3 regions of the Kitasatospora sp. NPDC086801 genome follow, and region 1 is predicted to be linked to each of the others. Evidence: riboswitches for the same ligand, from Rfam matches in the RefSeq annotation. Region 1 holds a riboswitch; each other region holds the start of a gene.
The links. A riboswitch is a leader RNA that binds a small molecule or an ion and turns the genes downstream of it on or off. The one in region 1 is predicted to bind thiamine pyrophosphate.
Positions count from the first base shown of each region.

Region 2: linked by a shared signal. The riboswitch ahead of thiO (glycine oxidase ThiO) and the one ahead of thiC (phosphomethylpyrimidine synthase ThiC) in region 1 are both predicted to bind thiamine pyrophosphate.
Region 3: linked by a shared signal. The riboswitch ahead of ACIPLC_RS02930 (purine-cytosine permease family protein) and the one ahead of thiC (phosphomethylpyrimidine synthase ThiC) in region 1 are both predicted to bind thiamine pyrophosphate.

Region 1 is NZ_JBIVAX010000009.1:187,861-191,781, reverse strand. It holds gene ACIPLC_RS14030 (cupin domain-containing protein) at 136-453, shown strand; gene tenA (thiaminase II) at 542-1,210, shown strand; gene ACIPLC_RS14020 (DUF5326 family protein) at 1,426-1,626, shown strand; TPP riboswitch at 1,766-1,900, shown strand; gene thiC (phosphomethylpyrimidine synthase ThiC) at 1,896-3,752, shown strand; gene ACIPLC_RS14010 (FitA-like ribbon-helix-helix domain-containing protein) at 3,862-3,921, shown strand, end outside.
Region 2 is NZ_JBIVAX010000005.1:85,019-90,686, forward strand. It holds gene ACIPLC_RS08870 (thiazole synthase) at 1-780, opposite strand, end outside; gene thiS (sulfur carrier protein ThiS) at 782-1,081, opposite strand; gene thiO (glycine oxidase ThiO) at 1,078-2,253, opposite strand; TPP riboswitch at 2,257-2,369, opposite strand; gene ACIPLC_RS08885 (NAD(P)/FAD-dependent oxidoreductase) at 2,454-3,662, shown strand; gene ACIPLC_RS08890 (Rv2175c family DNA-binding protein) at 3,704-4,069, shown strand; gene thiE (thiamine phosphate synthase) at 4,069-4,719, shown strand; gene ACIPLC_RS08900 (polyprenyl synthetase family protein) at 4,750-5,668, opposite strand, start outside.
Region 3 is NZ_JBIVAX010000001.1:639,382-645,049, reverse strand. It holds gene ACIPLC_RS02935 (glycerophosphodiester phosphodiesterase family protein) at 1-545, opposite strand, end outside; gene ACIPLC_RS02930 (purine-cytosine permease family protein) at 625-2,091, opposite strand; TPP riboswitch at 2,084-2,231, opposite strand; gene ACIPLC_RS02925 (S1C family serine protease) at 2,511-4,331, shown strand; tRNA gene ACIPLC_RS02920 (tRNA-Ser) at 4,395-4,482, shown strand; gene ACIPLC_RS02915 (MerR family transcriptional regulator) at 4,601-5,428, shown strand; gene ACIPLC_RS02910 (FAD-binding oxidoreductase) at 5,525-5,668, shown strand, end outside.

The sequences.
Region 1 (3,921 bases):
GCACCGCCACCCCGGGGGAAGCTCTCCTCGGACATGTTGGCGCTCCCGTCGGACATCTTGGCGCTCCCGGTCCGGTGCCCCTGGTGTTGAATGCCCTTGGCCCGGAAGGCGGATGGACGAAGGAGGCGGGCAGCGGTGAAGCTGTTCCGGCTGGACGAACTGGACACCGAACGCGCGGCGAACGACGGCGCGTACCTGCGCTTCCTGCGCGAACCGCGGATGTCCGCCGGGCTCTACGCGCTCTCCCCCGGTGACGCCGACCCGCAGACCGTGCACGACCAGGACGAGATCTACCAGGTGATCAGCGGCCGCGCCGAACTGACCGTCGGCGCCGAGACCGCCACCGTCGGGCGCGGCACCGTCGTCTACGTCCCGGCCGGCACCCCGCACCGCTTCCACCACGTCACCGAGGAGCTCCGGGTCCTGGTGGTGTTCTCCCCGCCCGAGGACTGACTGCCCAGGACCGCCCAGGACCGCCCAGGACCGCCCAGGACCGCCTGGGACCGCCTAGGACCGCCCAGGACGGTCTAGGGTCCTGGGCATGAGCAAGAGCCTGACGGAAGAACTCTGGGCGGCCATCGAGTCGGTGTACGCCGAGATCCTCGCCCACCCCTTCATCGGTGGCCTCACCGACGGCACCCTGCCGCGTGCGGCCTTCCGCCACTTCGTCGTCCAGGACTCGCACTACCTGCGCGACTACGCCCGCGCCCTCGCCGTCTGCGCCGCCAAGGCGCCCGGCGAGGAGGACGTGCGGGCCTTCGCCGACGACGCGGTCGGCGCGCTGGCCGCCGAACAGGGCATGCACGCCGAGTTCCTGACCGCCTTCGGCGGCAGCGCCGAACAGGCCGCCGTCGAACCGGTGCTGCCCACCACCCGGGCCTACACCAGCTACCTGCTGGCCACCGTCTACGGCGGCTCCTTCGCCGAGGCCGTCGGCGCGGTGCTGCCCTGCTACTGGATCTACGCCCGGGTCGGCGAGGCGCTGCTCGCCCAGGGCTCCCCCGACCCGCTGTACGCCAAGTGGATCGCCACCTACGGCGACGAGGCGTTCCAGTCCGTCGTCCGCCGGGTGCTGGCGCTCACCGACCGGCTCGGCGAGGAGATCTCGCCCGCCGAACGGCGCCGGGTCGTCGAGCACTTCGCGACCACCTCGCGCTACGAGTGGATGTTCTGGGACGCCGCCTGGCGGGGTGAGCGCTGGCCGGTCTGACCGCTGGTCGCAGGGCGTCCGGCACCCTTCCCGGGGGTCGTCCCCGAGGCCCGGACCCGGGTCTCCCCGGGGCCCCGGGTCGGGGTGATCTAGGGGTTCTCTCCGGGCCGGCAGGCCTCGTTCCGGCCCTGGTGTCCCCGTACGATCGAAGTACCGAAGCAAGCGGGATACGGCACCAGACGGCAGCCGACCCCACGGGGAGAGAAGGATCAGACATGGCTGAGCTCTGGAAGTCGCTGCCCTCCTGGGTGCGGAACATCGTCATCCCGGTGCTGGTCCTGGTGCTGCTCTGGAACATCGTGGGATTCGTCTTCGGTGTCGTCGGCGCCCTGCTGAGCATCATGATCAAGGTGCTGGTGGTCGCCGGCATCGCCGCCGCCGTGGTGGTCCTGGTGAAGAAGGCCGCCAAGGGCTGAGGAACCGCACGAGGCCCGGCCCCTGTCCAGGGGGCCGGGCCTTTCGGCGTTCCGGGCGCGGGTTTCGGCCACCCGGACCCCCTCTGGACCTGCGGCGATCGGCTCGCTACGGTGTTGGGCGTCATGTGCAGGCAACACCGCCTGCCGACGCGGGAGCTCGGAGCACCGGGCTGAGAGGGCGCTGACCGGGACGTCGACGGACGGACCGACGGCTGCGTCGACCGCAGGAACCTGACCGGGTAATGCCGGCGTAGGGAGTATGAGGTCAGATGACCACGTTCGAAGCACAGCCGCAGCCTGCCCGCAGCACCGGGACCAGCGGCACCGGGGCCGGCACCGCCGCCGCAGCCACCGTCACCAGCGCGGGCACCGGCTACCCGACCCCGGCCTGGCGCAAGGCCTACCGCGAGGGGTCCCGGCCCGACCTGCGGGTCCCGTTCCGCGAGGTGCAGCTCACCAACGGCAGGACCGTCCCGCTGTACGACACCTCCGGCCCGTACACCGACCAGGCCTTCGAGCCCGACGTGCGGCGCGGTCTGCCCGCCCTGCGCGACGCCTGGATCCGCCAGCGCGGCGACGTCGAGGAGTACGACGGCCGCGAGGCGCGCCCCGAGGACGACGGGATCAAGCACACCTCGCCGCGCGGCGGAAACCTGCGCAACCTGGACGCCGTCTTCCCGGGCCGCCCGCGCCGCCCGCTGCGTGGCCGCGGTGGTGCCGCCGTCACCCAACTCGCCTACGCCAAGCGGGGCGTGGTCACCCCCGAGATGGAGTTCGTGGCGCTGCGCGAGGGCCTCGCCGCCGAGTACGTGCGGGCCGAGGTGGCCCGCGGCCGGGCCGTCATCCCGGTCAACGTGAACCACCCCGAGGTGGAGCCGGCGATCATCGGCACCAACTTCCTGGTGAAGATCAACGCCAACATCGGCAACTCCGCCGTCACCTCCTCGATCGAGGAGGAGGTGGAGAAGATGACCTGGGCCACCCGTTGGGGCGCCGACACCGTCATGGACCTCTCCACCGGCCGCAACATCCACACCACCCGCGAGTGGATCCTGCGCAACTCCCCGGTGCCGATCGGCACCGTGCCGCTCTACCAGGCCCTGGAGAAGGTCGACGGCAAGGCCGAGGAACTGAGTTGGGAGGTGTACCGGGACACCATCATCGAGCAGTGCGAACAGGGCGTCGACTACATGACCGTCCACGCCGGCGTCCTGCTCCGGTACGTCCCGCTGACCGCCCGCCGCAAGACCGGCATCGTCTCGCGCGGCGGCTCCATCATGGCCGCCTGGTGCCTGGCGCACCACCAGGAGAACTTCCTCCACACCAACTTCGAGGAGCTCTGCGACATCCTCGCGGGCTACGACGTCACCTTCTCGCTCGGCGACGGCCTGCGCCCGGGCTCCATCGCGGATGCCAACGACGAGGCGCAGTTCGCCGAACTGCGCACCCTCGGCGAACTCGGCCGGATCGCCCGTGAGCGCGACGTCCAGGTGATGATCGAGGGCCCGGGCCACGTCCCGATGCACAAGATCAAGGAGAACATGGATCTCCAGCGGGAGATCTGCGACGAGGCGCCGTTCTACACCCTCGGCCCGCTCACCACCGACGTCGCCCCCGGCTACGACCACATCACCTCGGGCATCGGCGCCGCGATGATCGCCTGGTGGGGCACCGCGATGCTCTGCTACGTCACGCCCAAGGAGCACCTGGGCCTGCCCAACCGCGACGACGTCAAGACCGGCGTGATCACCTACAAGATCGCCGCCCACGCCGCCGACCTCGCCAAGGGCCACCCCGGCGCCCAGGCCTGGGACGACGCCCTGTCCGACGCCCGCTTCGAGTTCCGCTGGGAGGACCAGTTCAACCTGGCCCTCGACCCGGAGACCGCCCGCGCCTTCCACGACGAGACCCTCCCCGCCGAACCCGCCAAGACGGCCCACTTCTGCTCCATGTGCGGCCCGAAGTTCTGCTCGATGAAGATCTCCCAGAAGATCCGCGACGAGCACGGCGACGGCTCGACGGCCGTGAACACCGAGTTCGACGCCGACGCGCTGGCCGGCATGGCGGAGAAGTCCGCCGAGTTCGCCGCCCAGGGCAACCGGGTCTACCTCCCGCTGGCGGACTGACGCTCCTGCGCCATGGGCGAGCCCTCTCCGGATGCCGGGGAGGGCTCGCCGCTCGAACGGGCCAGCCCCATCGTCTGCATTGTGCAGCTAGTGATGCTGAAGTGCCGATATGACGGCGCTCACCATCCGGGACGTCCCGGACGACCAGATCCAGACCCTGAAGGTTCGC
Region 2 (5,668 bases), on a different contig from region 1:
GCGGGTGTCCAGCTCCGCCCGGCCGGCCATCGCCGAGGAGGCCTCGGCGTGGAACCGGCGCGGGATGCGGCCGGCCCGGTGGGCGAACCGGCCCGCCTCGGCGGCGTGCCGCATCGCCTCGGCCATCAGCACCGGGTCCTGCGCCCTGGTCACCGCGGAGGCGAGCATCACCGCCGCGCAGCCCAGTTCCATCGCCAGCGCGACGTCCGAGGCGGTGCCGGCGCCCGCGTCCAGGATCACCGGGACGCCCGCGCCCTCCACGATCAGCTGGAAGTTGTGCGGGTTGCGGATGCCCAGACCGGAGCCGATCGGCGAGCCCAGCGGCATGATCGCCGCGCAGCCGACGTCCTCCAGCTTGCGGGCCAGCACCGGGTCGTCGTTGGTGTACGGCAGCACCGTGAAGCCGTCGTCGACCAGGGTCTCGGCGGCGTCCAGCAGTTCGATCGGGTCCGGCAGGAGGGTCCGCTCGTCGGCGATCACCTCCAGCTTCACCCAGTCGGTGCCGAGCGCCTCGCGGGCCAGCCGGGCGGTCAGCACGGCCTCCCCGGCGGTGAAGCAGCCCGCCGTGTTGGGCAGCACCCGGATGCCGTTGCGGGTCAGCACGTCCAGGACGGAGCCCTGGGTGCCGGCGTCGACCCGGCGCATCGCCACGGTGGTCAGCTCGGTGCCGGAGGCCAGCAGCGCCCGTTCCAGGATCTCCAGACTGGGTGCGCCGCCGGTGCCCATGATCAGCCGGGAGCCGAAGGACGCCCCGGCGATGGTCAGCAGGTCGTCAGCCATGTCAGCCTCCCTGGACGGCGGTGAGGATCTCGATCCGGTCGCCTGCCGACAGCTCCGTGGCCGGCCACGAACTGCGGGGCACCACAGCCTCGTTGAGGGCGGCGGCGACGCCGCTGTGGGCGGCGCTGAGGGTGGCCACCACCTCCGCGAGGGTGGTCGTGGCGGACACCCGGCGGGGCTCGCCGTTGACGGTCAGTGCGATCTCGGCCGGTTCGATCTCGGCCGGTGTGGTCTTGGCCGGTGTGGTCTTGGCCGGTGTGGTCTGGGGCGGTGTGGTCTGGGGTGGTGCGATCTCGGTCATGCGGAGGCCTTCGTGGTGGAGCGGTCGGGGAAGAACCGGGTGGGTGTGAACGGCTGTGCAAGCTCGGGGAGTTCGCCGGTCGCCAGGTACTCGGCGAGCAGGTCGGCGGTCACCGGGGTGAGCAGCACGCCGTTGCGGTAGTGGCCGGTGGCGGCGACCAGCCCGGGCAGCGCGGTCGGGCCCAGCAGCGGGGCGTTGTCCGGCGAGCCGGGCCGCAGCCCGGCGGAGGTCTCCAGCAGCGGGAGTTCGGTGATGCCCGGCACCAACTCGTGGGCGTCGCGCAGCAGTTCGTACACCCCGCCGGCGGTGACCGTGGTGTCGTAGCCCTGCTCCTCGGTGGTCGCGCCGATCACCAGTTCGCCGTTCTCCCGGGGCACTAGGTACAGGTGCTGGCCGCGCACCACCGCGCGGACGTTGCGGGACAGGAACGGCCGGTACGCCTCGGGGATCCGCAGCCGCAGGATCTGCCCCTTCACCGGGCGGACGGCCGGCAGCACGCCCTCCGGTAGCCCGGGCAGCCGGTGGCTGTGCGGGCCGGCCGCGAGCACCACCTGCTCGGCGGTCAGGGTCTCGCCGGTGCCGAGCCGGGCACCGACCGCGCGGCCGCCCTCGACCAGCAGCTCGACGGCCTCGGCGCGGTGGATCACCACCTCGGCGAGCTCGCAGGCGGCCACCAGGGCGGTCAGCAACCGGCGCGGATCCACCTGGTGGTCGTCCGCGACGTGCAGGCCGCCGCGCACGCCGGGGGCGAGCATCGGCTCCATCCTGCGGGCCTCCCGGCCGGTCAGCCAGGTCGAGTCCAGGCCGAGCCGCTGGTGGAAGGCGTGCAGCTCGCGCAGTTCCTCGCGGTCGTCGGAGTCCAGCGCGACGGCGACGGTGCCGCACCGGCGGTACCCGGTGTCCAGGCCGCCGCTCGCCTCGGTGAGTTCGGCGGCGAAGTCCCCGTACCGCTGGTTGGAGGCCATGCCGAGGCGCAGCAGCGGCTCCTCGCCGTACTGCAGTTCGGTGACCGGGGCGAGCATCCCGGCCGCGACCCCGGCCGCCCCGCCGCCGGGGGAGAGATCGACCACCACGATTCTCTTCAGCCCGCGCTGTGCGGCGCGCCAGGCGACGGCGAGGCCGATGATGCCCCCGCCGATCACCAGCACGTCGGCGCGGGTTCCTTCGGGCAAGCGTGACAAGGCTGCTCTTCTCCCTTCGCCGGAATGACCCGGATCAGGTTCGGACGGTCGCGGGCCGTGCCAGCCCGCCTCTCAGCCCGGTACGCCGGGCTCCCGTGATGGTGTCCCCACCATAACGCCGGGGGCGGGCCCGGCCGAAGGCCCGTACGCAGGGTGGACGGGCTCATGGGCCCCCGGGGCCCGTGAGTACAGTGACGGGCGTGGCAGAGCTGAGCGGAACGGATCAGGTGGTCGTCGTCGGGGCCGGGCTGGCCGGGGCGCAGTGCGCCCTGAAGCTGCGGCAGGGCGGCTGGCGGGGGCGGATCACGCTGGTCGGGGAGGAGCCGCACGCGCCGTACGACCGGCCGCCGCTCTCCAAGGACGTGCTGCTCGGCAAGGCCGACGCCACCACCCTGGACATCGACTACCCGCACCTGGGCATCGAACTGCTCACCGGCCGCCGCGCCACCGGCCTCACCCCCGGCGTGCTGCACACCGACGCCGGCGACCTCCCGTACGACGCCCTGGTGATCGCCACCGGCGCCACCCCGCGCGCCCTGCCCGGCGCCGAGCGCGCGCACCTGCTGCACACCCTGGACGACGCGCTGGCGCTGCGCGCCCTGCTGCGGCCCGGCCTGCGGCTGGTGCTGGTCGGCGCGGGCTGGATCGGCGCCGAGGTGTCCACCGCCGCCCGCGCGGCCGGCTGCGAGGTGACGGTGGTCGAGGCGGGCCCGGCGCCCGTCCCCGGCGCGCTGCCGGCCGAGGTCGGTTCGGCGATGGCCGCCTGGTACGCCGAGGCCGGCGTCGACCTGCGCTGCGGGGTCGGCGTCGCCGCCGTCGAGGAGGGCGCGGTGCTGCTGGCGGACGGCTCGCACCTGCCCGCCGACGCGGTCGTGGTCGGTGTCGGCGCCCGGCCCGCGACGGGCTGGCTGGCCGGTTCCGGCGTGGAGCTGGACGGCGCCGGCGCGGTCCTGGTGGACGAGCGGCTGCGCACCGGCCTGCCCGGCGTCTTCGCGGCCGGGGACTGCGTCAGCTACCCGTCCGCCCGCGCCGGTGCCCGGCTGGTCGTCCAGCACTGGGACCACGCGCTGCAGTCCGGCGAGGCCGTGGCCGCCGCCGTCCTCGGCGCGGACGCACCGCCGTACGACCCGGTGCCGTACTTCTGGTCGGAGCAGTTCGGGCGGATGGTCCAGTACGCCGGGCGGCACGCCGAGGGCGACGAACTGCTGTGGCGCGGCGGCCCGCTGGACGCCTCCTGGACGGCGCTCTGGCTGCGCGACGGGGTGCCGAGAGCGCTGCTGGCCGTCGACCGACCGCGCGACCTCACCCAGGGCCGCCGGCTGATCGAGCGCGGCACCGCGCTGGACCGGACCCGCGCGGCGGACCCCTCGGTGCCGCTGAAGTCGGCGGTCGCGGGGTAGGTCTGGTGCGCGGCGGGCCCCGGAGGTGGCAGTCTGGTGGCGTGAGCGAGATCGAAAGCAAGATTGAAGCCCTGGTCACCGAGTGGATGTACCTCCCCGACATCTCGGAGCAGTGGGGGGTCCGGGTCACCGAGGTGCGCGACCTGGTCAAGAGCGGCGGGCTGATCGCCGTCCGGCGGGGCCCGAACAAGTCGCTGCAGGTCCCTGCGGCGTTCATCGACGGCCAGGGGCTGGTCAAGCACCTGTCCGGCACCCTGACCGTGCTGCGCGACTGCGGGTACAACGACGTGGAGATCCTGGAGTGGCTCTTCACCGAGGACCCGTCGCTGCCCGGCAGCCCGATCCAGGCGCTGCGCGAGAACCGCGGCACCGAGGTCAAGCGCCGCGCCCAGGCGATGCTGATCTGATGGCGGCGGACACGCCGCGCCGGCGGCTGGCCGACGCCCGGCTGTACCTGTGCACCGACGCCCGCCGGGAGCAGGGCGACCTCGCCGAGTTCCTGGACGCGGCGCTGGCGGGCGGCGTGGACGTCGTCCAGCTCCGCGACAAGGGCCTGGAGGCCAAGCAGGAGCTGGCGGCGCTGGAGGTCTTCGCGGACGCCTGCCGCCGCCACGGCAAGCTGCTGGCCGTCAACGACCGGGCCGACGTCGCGCACGCGGCCCGGCCGGACGTGCTGCACCTCGGGCAGGACGACCTGCCGGTGCCGGCCGCCCGGGCGATCCTCGGCGACGAGGTGCTGATCGGCCGGTCCTGCCACGCCGAGTCCGAGGTGGACGCGGCGGTCGCCGAGCCCGGCGTGGACTACTTCTGCACCGGCCCGGTCTGGCCGACCCCGACCAAGCCGGGCCGCCCGGCGCCGGGCCTCGGCCTGGTCTCGTACGCGGCGAAGCAGAGCACCGACCGGCCGTGGTTCGCCATCGGCGGCATCGACCTCGGCAACCTCGACGAGGTGCTGGCCGCCGGCGCCCGCCGGATCGTGGTGGTCCGTGCCATCACGGCCGCCGACGACCCGCAGGCCGCCGCCGCCGAACTCTCCCGGCGGGTGCGCTCGGCCTGACCGGCCGCGCGGCCGGGGCCGCCGCCGTTCTCAGTACTTGCGGACGGTGGCGGCCTCGGCCAGGGCCAGCAGCACCGTGCGGGCCTGCTCGTCGGCGAGCGGCGCCGCCTCCAGCGCGGCCAGGGACTGCCGCATCAGCTCGTCGATCCGGCGCTCCACCCGCTCGGGCGCGCCGCTGCGGGCCACCAGGTCGCGCAGCCCGGCGACCTCCTCGGGCACCAGGTCCGGCGCGCCGAGCCGCTCGTCCAGGTGCCGGGCGTCGGCCGTCGGCAGGCCCCGCATCGCGTGCGCCACCAGCAGGGTGCGCTTGCCCTCGCGCAGGTCGTCCCCGGCCGGCTTGCCGGTGACCACGGGATCGCCGAAGACGCCGAGCAGGTCGTCCCGCAGCTGGAAGGCCTCGCCCAGCGGCAGCCCGAAGGCCCCGAACGCCGCCACCAGCTCCGGGCCGGCCCCGGCCAGCAGCGCGCCGACCTGCAGCGGCCGCTCGATCGTGTACTTCGCCGACTTGTAGTGCAGCACCGTCTGCGCCCGCTCCAGCGCGCCCTCGTCGGCGGAGTCGCCGGCCACCGGCTCCAGGACGTCCAGGTACTGGCCGACCATGACCTCGGTGCGCATCAGGTCGAACGCCGGCTTGGCGGCCAGCACGGCGGCCGGCTCCAGGCCCGAGCGCAGGAACAGCTCGTCGCACCAGATCAGCAGCAGGTCGCCGAGCAGCACCGCCGCCGAGGCGCCGTACTGCTCGCGGTCGCCGCGCCAGCCGCTCGCCCGGTGCAGCGCCTCGAAGCGGCGGTGGATCGAGGGCAGGCCGCGGCGGGTGTCGCTGCGGTCCATCAGGTCGTCGTGCACCAGGGCGCTCGCCTGGAGCAGTTCCAGCGCGGCCGCCGCGTTCGCGATGCCCTCGCCGCCGGCCGGGCCGCCGGCGCCGCGCCAGCCCCAGTAGCAGAAGGCC
Region 3 (5,668 bases), on a different contig from region 1:
GCCGAGGCGGCCACCCGGTTCAGCGCCACCGAGGAGAAGCTCATGATCCGGGCCGCGGGGCGCTCGCCCTCCCGGCTCGCACCGATCTTGAAGCGTTCGAGCGTCCGCAGCAGTTCGGCCTCCACCCGGCCGCGGTAGCGCACCGGGTGCTTGGTCTCGATCGCCAGGTCCACCGGGCGGCCGCAGTCCACCACCAGTTCCAGCAGCCGCTCCAGCCGCAGCACGCCGCGCAGCTCGGGATCGGTGCTGGGGCGGCCGGTCTTCCAGGCTCCGAAGTCGTACGCCTCCAGCTCGGCGAGCGTCATCGCCGAGACGGTGCCCTGGCCGTTGGAGACCCGGCCGATCCGGCGGTCGTGCACGCAGACCAGCTCGCCGTCGGCGGTCAGCCGGACGTCGCACTCGACCGCGTCCGCGCCCTCGTCGAGCGCGCGCCGGTACGCCGCCAGGGTGTGCTCGGGCAGGGCGTGCGAGGAACCGCGGTGGGCGATCACCTGGACGGTCGGCGTGCTGCGCGCCGCCGTCGAGGGCAGGTCTGGGCTGGTCACGGGCCCCACGATAGGCGGCCGAAGTGACGCGGAGGCGAAGACGGCCCCAACCTGCGGGGCCGTCTTCGGTGCCGGTCGATCAGCTCCGCGCGGCCCTGCGGGTCAGCGGGGTGAGCGCCCAGGTGACCAGGGCCGGCACCAGGAAGGCGAACAGCGAGGCGGACGTCCACTCCTGCGGGGTGAAGTGCAGGGCGTTCTGGGCGGAGGTCCAGAAGTCCGTCCACCAGCCGGCCACCGGGGTCGGCGCGATGAACTGGTAGACCGCGAAGCCGAGCACCCACGGCAGCAGCATCAGGCGGCGTGAGGGCGCGTCGGCGGAGAGGTTCCAGCCGTGCCGGCCGGCGCCGAAGAAGTAGTCCACCGCCAGCACCGCCAGCAGCGGCACGAAGACCGAGCCGATCAGGCCGAGGAAGTTGGTGTAGGTGTCGGTGAACTTGTCGATCTGCAGCGCCAGCACGGTGATCAGCAGGCCGATCCCGCCGGTCAGCACCCGGCGGTCCACCTTCGGCAGCAGGTTCTGCACCGACATCGCGGTCGAGTACACGTTGGCGAAGGACTGGTCCGTCTCGCGCAGCACCAGCACCAGCAGGAACAGCCAGCCGGCCCAGACGCCGAGGAAGGAGCCGAAGATCTTGTTCGGGTCGCCGTCGGACTGCAGCAGGGCCATCAGGCCGAGCACGTAGCACCAGACCTGGGCGATCGTGTAGCCGGAGAAGCTGCCCCAGAACGCCGAGCGCGGGGTGCGCGAGTGCCGGGTGTAGTCGGCGGCCAGCGGGACGAAGGAGATCGACACCGCGATCATCGCGTCGGTGGCGCCCAGGAAGCCGTGCCAGTTGCCGGCGCCCGGGTCGGGCACCCCCTGGCGGCCCAACTGGACGGTGAAGTACACCATCGCGACGGCGACCGCACCGGCCACGAAGCGGCGCAGCACCGCGATCGAGCCCAGCGGCCAGATGGTCAGCGCGGTGGTCAGCGCGCCCGCCAGGAGCACGAACAGCCAGCGGTAGCCGTCGGTGTGGGCGACGGTCTGCGCGCCCGCCGCGATCGTCAGCAGCTCGAACACGCCCCAGCCGACGCACTGGACGATGTTCAGCACGGTCGGGACGTACGACAGCCGGGTGCCGAACAGCCCGCGCAGGTTCGCCATCGCGGGCGCGCCGGTACGGGCCCCGATCAGCGCGGCCACGCCGAGCATCGCGGTGCCGACCACGGTGCCGGCCACGATCGCGGTCACCGCGGCGGCCAGCGACAGCTCGCTGCCCTTGGCCCCGAGCACGGTCGCGGCGGTGGAGAAGCCGATCAGGCTGACGCCCAGGTTCATCCAGAGCGCGAAGTGGTCCCGGAAGCGCAGCGTGCGCGGCGGCTCGGTGTCCAGCACGAGCGGCGCCTCGGCGCGCTCCGGGCGGTCCAGGACGGCGGCTGGTGCGGCGGGGCGACCCGCGTGGCCGCCGTCACCGCCGTCACCGCCGTGAGCGGTCGTGGACGGTTCGGGGAAACCCTTGGACGCGGGCGCGTCCGAAGAAGAGGATGGCGAAGCAGGCGGCATGGCCGATACTCCCTACGCCGGCATTACCCGGACAGGTTCCGGCGGTCTGCGCCCCCTCGACGGTCCGCCCACGATCCCGTGGCGTACGGTCGACCAGCGCACTCTCAGCCTGGATGGTCCAAGCTCCCGCGTGTCAGTTGTGAGCGACAGGCTAACCGGCCCGGGGGTGAACGCCAAGGCCACGGGGTGTGCGGCCCGCATCGCGGGACACCCGGCCGAGGTGGGGGAGCCTCCGGTCGTCGGCCTGGTCGTCGGCCTGGTCGTCGGCCTGGTCGTCGGTGCCGGACAGCCCGGTCTTCGGTCCGGCTGTCGGCGGCGGCTAAGGATTCTTATGAGTTATTCAGAGGGGTCCTTACGGCAATCGAATCGTCAGTACGAAAAACTATGGTCCTTGGTTCTGTCAGCTATGGAGGTCGTCCGTGAGCACCGAGCGCGAGGTTGGGCCCACCGGGCCGCAGGGGGAGCAGCCCTCGGGCGGCCCGGCGGCGGCTGTTCCCGCTTCTGACGGCCACGCCTCTGGCGGGCACCAGCCGACACTGGCCTTCGGCCGGGTCCCCGAGCCCGAGCCCGGGGCCGCGTCGGCCGCCGGGGCCGCGCCGGCCGCCGGGGCCGCGCTGGCCGACGGCGTCCCGGCCGAGGGCGGGCACAAGCCCACCGTGGCCTTCACCAAGGTCCCCGCGCCGGAGGCGGCCCCGCAGGTTCCGGCCGCGCCCGTCGCCGACGCGCCCGCCGCCCCCGTCGAAGCCGCCACCGGCTACATCGACGCGCCGCCGCCGGTTCTGCCGCCCGCCCCACCGATCCCGGCCGCGCCGGCGGCGCCCGTCGCGCCCGTCGCGCCCGGTGTCGAGAGCCCGGCCCTGCCGCCGGGTGCCAACCCGTACGCCACCCCGGCCCACGGCGTCCCCGCCGCCGGCGCGCACGACCCGTACGGCACCCCGGCCGCCCCCGGCGTGCCCGCCGCGCACCCGGCGCCCGGCCACCACCCGTTCGGCGCCGGCCAGCCGCTCGGCGGCTGGGGCGCCGCCCACGACGCCACCGGCGGCGGCGCGGGTTACCCGGGCGGCCCGGCCGGACCGCTCGGCTACCCGGCCGACTACCCCGGCGGCCCCGGCGGCCCGCGCAAGAAGCGCGGCGGCCTGGTCGCCCTGATCGCCGCCGTCGCGCTGGTCGCCGGCGTGGCCGGCGGTGCGCTCGGCGTCACCGTCGCGGACCGCAACGACAGCACCAACAGCGCCGACGACCACCGCAGCACCACCGTCCAGGCCAGCAACACCCAGAAGAACGAACCCGCCCCCGGCTCGATCGCCGGCATCGCGCAGAAGGCGCTGCCCAGCGTCGTCACCATCAAGGCGCAGGGCAACGGCGAGTCGGGCACCGGCACCGGCTTCGTCTTCGACACCGAGGGCCACATCCTCACCAACAACCACGTGGTCGCGCCGACCCTCAACGGTGGCAAACTGACCGTCAAGTTCGCCGACGGCAGCTCCTACAACGCCTCCGTCCTGGGCCACGCCGAGGGCTACGACGTCGCCGTGATCAAGATCGACAACCCGCCGAAGAGCAAGTTGGCCCCGCTTCCGCTGGCCGACTCCGACAAGGTCAACGTCGGCGACGCCACCGTCGCGATCGGTGCGCCGTACGGCCTGGAGTCCACCGTCACCAGCGGCATCGTCAGCGCCAAGGACCGCCCGGTCGCCTCCGGCGACGAGACCGGCGGCCAGGCCTCCTACATGAACGCCCTGCAGACCGACGCCTCGATCAACCCCGGCAACTCCGGCGGCCCGCTGCTCGACTCCAGCGGCGCGGTGATCGGCATCAACTCGGCGATCCAGTCCAACGCCTCCGCCAACGGCCGGGCCGGCAGCATCGGCCTCGGCTTCGCCATCCCGATCAACCAGGCCAAGTGGGTCGCCGACACCCTGATCAAGACCGGCAAGCCGGTCTACGCCAAGCTCGACGTGCTGCGCAACGACGACTACAAGGGCGACGGCGCGCAGATCCAGACCCGCGACATCCAGGGCCAGCCGGCCGTCACCCCCGGCGGCGCCGCCGACAAGGCCGGCCTCAAGCCGGGCGACGTCATCACCAAGCTCGGCGGAGTCCCGATCGACAACGGCCCCGCCCTGGTCAGCCGGATCTGGACGCACAAGCCCGGCGAGACCGTCGACGTCGAGTACACCCGCAACGGCCAGCAGCTCAACACCAAGGTCACCCTCGGCCAGCGGGACGGCGACAGCTGACCCTCACCCGCACGAAACGGTGTGCACCGAATCCCGCCGGACCCGTTAGGCTGACCTCCGCCTGGAGAGCTGCCCGAGCGGCCTAAGGGAACAGTCTTGAAAACTGTCGTGGCGTGACCCGTCACCGTGGGTTCGAATCCCACGCTCTCCGCTGGTTGGAGAACCACCTGCTCAGGGCGGGTGCCGAGATCACTCGGCACCCGCCCTCGGTGTTTGCGGCGGGCGGGGGTTGACCCTGACACGGTGGCAGGGGGTGGAGTGGGGGCACCATGTTGAACATCGGAGACTTCGCCAGCCACGGCCGGGTGTCGGTGCGGATGCTGCGCCACTACGACGCGATCGGGCTGCTGCGGCCCGCCAGGGTGGACCCGGTCAGCGGGTACCGGTCCTACGAGGCGGCCCAACTCGCCCGGCTCAACCGGGTGATCGCGCTCAAGGAGCTCGGCTTCACGCTGCAGCAGGTGCGGGCCGTCCTGGACGAGCAGGTGGACGCGGCCGAGCTGCGCGGGATGCTGCGGCTGCGCCGGGCCCAACTCGCCGAGGCGATCGCCGCGGACGAGCAGCGGCTGACCCGGGTGGAGGCGAGGCTCCGGACGATCGAGAGCGAGGGGAGCATGTCCGCACACGACGTCGTGGTGAAGCGGGTGCCGTCCGTCCGGGTGGCCGAACTGACCGCTGTGGCCGCGAGTTACCAGCCCGAGGACATCGGGCCGGTGATCGGCCCGCTGTTCGCGGAGCTGTGCCGGCGGTTGGCCGAGGCCGGGATCGCCGAGGCGGGCCCGTCCGTCGCCCGGTACGAGGACGTGCCGGAGGGCGACGGCACGGTGCTGATTCGGGTGGCCGTCCCGGTCGGGCCGGCGGTGGAGCCGGGCCGGTACGACTTCGAGGTGCTCGACCTGCCGCCGATCGAGCAGGCGGCGACGGTCGTGCACCGCGGCTCGATGGACGAGGCGATGGGGAGCTTCCAGGAGCTGGCCCGCTTCATCGACGCGAGCGGCTACCGTTCGGCCGGCTACGCCCGGGAGCTCTACCTGGAGTGCCCGGACGACCCGGCGCGGTGGGTCACGGAGTTCCAGGAGCCGGTGGTCCGCCGGTAGGGCGCGCCCCGTGGATCCCGCCGGAGGCCCACTTGCCCGGCCTCCGGCGGGCGGGCAGAGTGCGGTGGAGGCGGCGGGTGGCGAGTGGAGGCGGCGATGGGTGACCTGACGGACCGACTGGCGCGGGGCCTTCCGGCCGGGGCGGTGGTGGTGGATCCGGACGTGACCGCCGCCTACCGCCATGACATGGCCGGGTTCTGCGCCGCCGGCACGCCTGCCGTGGTGGTGTTCCCGGAGACG